DNA from 2 places in the Bacillus sp. ISL-47 genome. Region 2 is predicted to be linked to the other one. Evidence: riboswitches for the same ligand, from Rfam matches in the RefSeq annotation. Region 2 holds a riboswitch; the other holds the start of a gene.

Region 1 (3,426 bases), on a different contig from region 2:
CTTGAAGCTGGGTTTATAGCCCAGCAAATAGAATTTCAGAAGGATGTCATTTGCGAAGCCTTTGAACATCCACGCAAAAAAACCGGAAAAATCCAAATCACAGTAAAATGGGATAAAAAAGATGCTTCCGTGTGATTTCATTTAAGTTTGGGCAAAAAGCTTTCAAAAAATTTCCTTTTGAAAGCTTTTTGTTTATGTTTTTGGCTCTGTTAAATTAGCTTGTTGGTTTTGCTTCAGGTGCTCAGCCAACCGGGGCAGTCCCGGGGCTTCTCGGCACCTGCACCTGTGGGGTCTCCCTTTGACTCGCTTTTCCCGCAGGACTTTTGAATGAACTTCCCAATTTTACACCTAAGAAGGAAATGCGAAGCATTTTCGAGGATCTCGCACATTCCGCTTCAATCCACAGCCAAATCAACAATGATCCTATAACACAGCAAATTTATTTACCTCGTGTCTAAAATTAGGCTTTTACCGCAGAACCTGACAGCTGGAAGGCTTCATGCAACGCATCAACTGCTTCAAGCATTTTTTCGTTTTTCACCACAGCAGAAACCTTTATTTCCGATGTGCTGACCATTTTCACCTGTATTTCATTATCTGAAAGCACTTCAAACATTTCTGCTGCCACCCCTGGATTGGAAATCATACCTGATCCTACAATCGAGACTTTCGCCAGTCCTGACTCCCATTCAATGCGTTCGTAATTTAAACTAGCCCTATTCTTTTCCAATACCTTTACAGTATCAGTCAGATCTTCATTTTTGATCGAGAATGACAGGTTGGTGGTTTTGGCCTCTGTCATGCTTTGAATAATGATGTCCACATTAATGTGATTTTTAGCAAGTGCTGAGAATATGGTTGATAAGCCAGTAAGTGAATTAGGAAGGCCGAGTATTGTCACCCTTGTAATATCATCTTCAAATGCCACACCGCGCACGACCAAGTTTTGTTCCATTTTTACTTCCTCCTCAATAATTGTTCCGGATTCCTTTTCAATACTTGAACGCACTTCAAGCGGAAGTCCATAGTTTTTGGCAAATTCTACTGCTCTTGGATGGAGAACGCCTGCCCCTAAATTCGCAAGCTCAAGCATTTCATCATAGGAAACGGAATAAAGCTTTCTTGCATTTTTTATATACCGCGGATCGGTTGTAAATACCCCGGTTACATCGGTGTAAATATCACATTTATCAGCTTTTAGTGCAGCCGCTAATGCAACAGCGGTAGTATCCGATCCTCCGCGGCCCAATGTAGTGATTGAACCATCCTCTGTCATCCCCTGGAATCCGGCAACAATGACAATATTGCCTTGCTGCAGTTCCTTTTGGATTTTATTTGTATCAATGTCCAATATCCTTGCATTCCCGTGGACTGGTTCAGTCTTAATCCCGGCCTGCCAGCCTGTAAATGAGACGGCAGGGTGCCCTTTCGCACCTAAAGCCATGGAAAGCAAAGAAATGGTCACCTGTTCACCGGTTGTTAGCAGCATGTCCATTTCCCGTTTATTTGGAGCAGGAGAGATCTCCTTTGCCATACCGACTAGCTGATCTGTCGTTTTCCCCATGGCTGAAACCACCACGACGACATCATTTCCTCTTTTCTTTTCCTCAATCACCCGATTGGCCACATTTTGAATTCGGTCAACGGTACCAACCGAGGTGCCTCCGAATTTTTGCACAATGATTCCCACAACTTCCCCTTCTTTCTAAACAATCTTGTTGTATTGTATTGTTTGCCGTCCCTATGTAAATTACCCTTTACCAGTTTACTTCCGTTTTTTGGACATTAAAAAAAGCAATGAGATATACTATCCCATTGCTGTGCAGCCAAATGTAAAAAAGAAGCAAACACAGTGAGATAGCTCTCCAGGACGGCATAGCCCTGACAATTCTGCATTTATTTAATGCAGAACCAGCAAAGAAATTGATGAGATTTTCTTCACTTCGGCAAACATTCCCTTTCAAAGCTTTTCACGGAAGCTCATTCTTCTCCAAGCTCTTACTGATGAAGTTCGCACCTCTACCTTCACTTAACGATGCTGTTCGAAAAATTTAGAAAAGCTTTCTTTTCGAACACATACTTTATCGCTATAAAGTGATATTGATATAAAGTTTCAATTATTATAACATATCAAAAAATGGCTGTCTATCTCCATTTAATCGCTTATGGTTACGCTTTTCCGTTCTTTTCCTCAAGGCGCTGCTTTAGTTCTTCTGCTACATTTGCAGGTATGCCTATTTCCCTGAAGTCTTCAAGGGATGCCTCTTTCATTTTCTTAACGGAGCCAAAAGCCTTTAACAATTGCTTTTTCCGCTTCTCGCCAATGCCCGGAATCTCGTCAAGGATTGACTGAAAAGCACTTTTTCCACGGAGCTGACGGTGAAAAGTGATTGCAAAGCGGTGAACCTCGTCCTGAATTCTCTGCAGCAAATAAAATTCCTGGCTGTTTCTGGAAAGCGGAATAATCTCAAGCGGACTGCCATAAAGGAGCTGGGATGTCCTGTGCTTTTCATCCTTAACCAGCCCGGAAATAGGGATATCAAGACCCAGCTCATTTTCAAGCACATCTCTTACAGCTTCCACATGGCCTTTGCCTCCATCAATCAATATCAAATCAGGAAGAGGGAGCTCTTCTTTCAATACCCTGGTATATCTGCGGCGAACCACTTCCCTCATGGATTCATAGTCATCAGGGCCTTTGACAGATTTAATTTTAAATTTCCGGTATTCCCTTTTCTCCGGCTTTCCATCAATAAAGACAATCATGGCAGAAACAGGGTCTGTTCCCTGTATATTTGAATTATCAAATGCTTCAATTCGGTGGGGAGTGTAGATGCCAAGCTGCTGCCCAAGATTTTCTACTGCCTTTATCGTACGTTCCTCATCCCGTTCAATTAAAGAGAACTTCTCCTGCAGAGCGATCTTCGCATTTTTATAGGCGAGCTTAACGAGATCCTTCTTTTGGCCGCGCTGTGGCTTTAACACTTTCACACCAAGAAGCTGTTCTGCCATTTCAGTATCAACAGAGTCGGGAGCCAATATTTCGCGCGGTTTAAAATGGTTGGCTTTTGAATAAAATTGGCCAAGGAATGTTAAAATTTCTTCCTCAGGTTCATTATGAATCGGGAACATGGATACATCCCTCTCAATGAGTTTGCCCTGCCTAATGAAGAAAACCTGCACGCACATCCAGCCTTTATCAACCGCATAGCCGAATACATCACGATCTGTAAAATCTGTCATCGTCATTTTTTGCTTTTCCATGGTTGCATCGATATGGGCAATTTTATCCCGGAGCTCTTTAGCTCTCTCAAAATCAAGTTCCTCTGCGGCTGCTGCCATTTTCTCCATTAAATCCTTCTTAATATCTTTGTATCCCCCATTTAAGAACCTTGCAATTTCATCTGTCATGCGTTTATATTCTTC
Region 2 (3,426 bases):
CAATGAAGGACTTAAACCCACACTTATGAGTTATGCCGATTCTCAAACAAGAAAAATCGCATCGTTGGTTATCAACAATGCGATCAATAAAAAAATCACAAATGTCATGGATTTGGAAGACATGTTTGAAGCAAGCGAAAGCGGTGTCGTCAGCATAAATGTTGAAAAACTGAACAGGGTAAAGGCCGAAGTGACCGAACTTGTTCAGGATAATATTAAAAAAGCGGAAAAAGGAGATCTCGATGCGTTAGAATCGTTTACAGATGTTGAGATTAATACAGAACAAAAGCAGAGTTCAAATGGCATTGTCTATTATGTGCCTCTTGGGCAGGCGACCAATAATGCGCTTCTCGGGAACCTGGGGCCAAGGATTCCCGTCAAGTTCAATGCAGTTGGTTCCGTTACGTCCAACTTCATTACCGAAACAAAGGACCACGGCATCAATAATGTTGAAGTGAAGGTTCTGGTCAGGTTGGATGTTCAGGTTCAAATCATTATCCCTTTTGCGACCAAAATCATTACCGTCCAGGAAGATGTGCTTGCAGCGTATGGCATATACCCTGGAAAGGTTCCTCAATTCTATAATGGCGGCGGAGGAACATCGCCTTCCATAGAAATTCCTGCAGGTCAATAAAGGCTTGCAAGAAGATTCACAGTTTGCTATACTTATATATACAATTGTATAAAAACCTTATCATATCCGATGGGGTAGAGGAGCAGGATTCAAGAGTAAGCTGTGTGAGGATGACAACCGTGACCGCAGCTGAAAGGGAATTTTGCCGAAGCAGAATAAATGGGTCAGCGTTTATTCCGCTGGGGTTACTTCGAATAGGAGTAACACTGTCATTATGAGGGGAAGGTATGAATATACTTTGTCAAAGCCTTCATAATGGGGAGCTACAGATCGTGATGGAGAAACTAATTACTTCAAAAGAGTAATGATAGATTTTTCTCTATCGTTACTCTTTTTTTATTTTCGCTCTGTCATCATCCATGTTGTTCCCCCTACGAAAAGCGAAAGGCGCCCGCCTGAGATGAACGCAGACTAAAATCGCCACATCCTGTGGCAACGTCTGCATGACCCGCATCCTCCCAAAAGCTGCCACTTTTGGTCGTGCGATGAATAGGCTGACGAAGCCTTCCTTATCCTGCGGGCCTCAAGCATAAGACAAGCCGGCATGAAGGTTGTTCTTTAACCTTCTTGACGGATTGAAGAAATGTTGAGGCGACTGCCCAGGGACGACAAGCATAAGACGGTCCCTGTAAGAAGGTGTTTTTTCCTTCTGGAAGGGAACGGCTTATGACCTCGAGTCCCTAGGAGCCGAAACTAGACACGCTTATGACCTCGAGCCGATGGCGCCTGTAGCTGGACACCAATCAAATTTCAGAGGAGGACAAGTAATGGCAAACACGATTTTTTCCCTGCTGCCGCCGCTGGTAGCCATCGCAATGGTAATCCTGACAAGGCGCGTACTGCTGTCTTTGGGAGTAGGGATCGTAACAGCAGCCCTTTTGCTGGCTGAATTCAGCATTACAGAAACATTTAGCATTATTTTTGATGCAGTAAAAGGAATTTTCGTTTCAGACGGAGAGCTGAACACCTGGAATGTATATATTATTTTATTCTTGCTTGTATTAGGAGTTATTACTGCATTTATATCTATTTCGGGCGGAAGCCGGGCATTTGGCGAATGGGCCATGAAGCGGGTAAAAACCCGTGCAGGTGCACAGATTGTCGGAGCTGTTTTAGGTATTATCATTTTTATTGACGACTATTTTAATGCTCTGGCAGTTGGGCAGATTTCACGTCCGATTACTGACCGCCAGCATGTATCCCGCGCGAAACTGGCATACTTGATTGATTCCACTTCAGCACCTGTTTGTGTGGTTTCGCCGGTCTCAAGCTGGGGAGCATACATCATTGCATTAATTGGCACTATCCTTGCTGCCCATAATGTAACAGAGTTTACTGCATTCTCGGCATTCATCCAGATGATTCCGATGAATCTGTATGTATGGTCTACTTTGGCTATTGTGTTTATTGTGGCATTAAGGAAAGTAGAAATTGGGCCTATGAAAGTTCATGAAAAGCGTGCAGTGGAAGAAGGATTAGTCATGGATCCTGACAAGCCTGCACCTGGTGAACTGAAAGATGATCTTCCAACAAGCTCAAAAGGTTCTGTAGGCGATCTTGTATGGCCGATTGTGGCTCTTGTCATCGGTACTGTTGGGGCAATGCTCTGGACAGGGTCCCAAGCGGTTGAAGGTAACGCAACGATCCTGCAAATCTTTGAAAACACAGATGTTTCGAAATCACTAATCCTTGGCGGGCTGATTGGCTTATTTGTCACAATGGCCTTATTCCTGCGCCAGGCCTTTGTTTTAAAAGGCATTAGCTCAAATGTCTTTGGAAAAGGGGTATGGGAAGGAATTAAATCCATGCTGCCTGCCGTTTATATCTTATTATTTGCATGGGCGATCGTTGACTTGATTGGCCGTCTGGAAACAGGAAAGTATTTAGCCGGGATCGTAGAAAGTTCAAACATGAGTACTTCCTGGCTTCCGGTTATTCTATTTATCATTGCCGGAATCATGGCATTCAGTACAGGAACTTCATGGGGATCCTTTGGCATCCTGCTTCCGATTGCAGGAGATATTGCCGCTGCAACAGACATTAATCTATTGCTGCCGGCAATGGCAGCAGTACTTGCAGGAGCAGTATTTGGAGACCATTGTTCACCTATCTCTGATACAACCATTCTTTCCTCAACAGGGGCAGGATGTAACCATATTGACCATGTGATGACGCAACTGCCATATGCTTTGATCTCGGCAGGCATCGCGTCGATCGGATACCTGATTATTGGTTTTACAGGAAGCACCATTTTCGCATTGCTGACTGTTGCAGTCCTTGTAATTGCCTTTGCACTAATAGCAGGCAATAAGAAAGATGGCATGATGCAAGAAAAGACAGCAAGCTAAACCTTTATACTGATGAATAAGGCTTTCTCTTTGTGAGAGAGCCTTTTTTTATTTAAGTACAGATCAAGCATGAATCTTATTCCCTTTTCCACATAAAAGGGGGCTCCTTATGGAGACCCCTTCAACTCTATTACCATTTATCGTTATCTTTTCTATTAACCGGACGGTCCATATCTTTTTCATCAGATACGTACTCACGGCCGCCATCTAGATGAACTTCTTCTTTTTTAAGATTCTCCGTTACCTGCTGTGTTTCCTGTACTTCACGCTTGCCGACAACTACTTCATCGGTAACAACAGGCTTTTTGGAAACTTCCACTCGTTCTTCTGTGATTGGTATGCGGATTGTTTCATCTTCCCCAATTGGTGAAGTGCTTGCTGCAGTCGGATCATCCACTTTTCTTCTTTCTACATATACTTCTTCATGCTCAACCGGCACATTGA

Evidence for each region. A riboswitch is a leader RNA that binds a small molecule or an ion and turns the genes downstream of it on or off. The one in region 2 is predicted to bind lysine.
Region 1: it holds a riboswitch for lysine, as region 2 does, so the genes downstream of both, J7I93_RS08115 (aspartate kinase) here and J7I93_RS05055 (Na+/H+ antiporter NhaC family protein) in region 2, are expected to answer to the same signal.

The regions. Positions count from the first base shown of each region.
Region 1 is NZ_JAGGQS010000020.1:154,724-158,149, forward strand. Features, by position in the region: gene J7I93_RS08110 (YslB family protein) at 1-135, shown strand, start outside; gene J7I93_RS08115 (aspartate kinase) at 461-1,690, opposite strand; lysine riboswitch at 1,851-2,030, opposite strand; gene uvrC (excinuclease ABC subunit UvrC) at 2,170-3,426, opposite strand, start outside.
Region 2 is NZ_JAGGQS010000011.1:77,222-80,647, forward strand. Features, by position in the region: gene yunB (sporulation protein YunB) at 1-634, shown strand, start outside; lysine riboswitch at 702-908, shown strand; gene J7I93_RS05055 (Na+/H+ antiporter NhaC family protein) at 1,402-2,982, shown strand; gene J7I93_RS05060 (YsnF/AvaK domain-containing protein) at 3,113-3,426, opposite strand, start outside.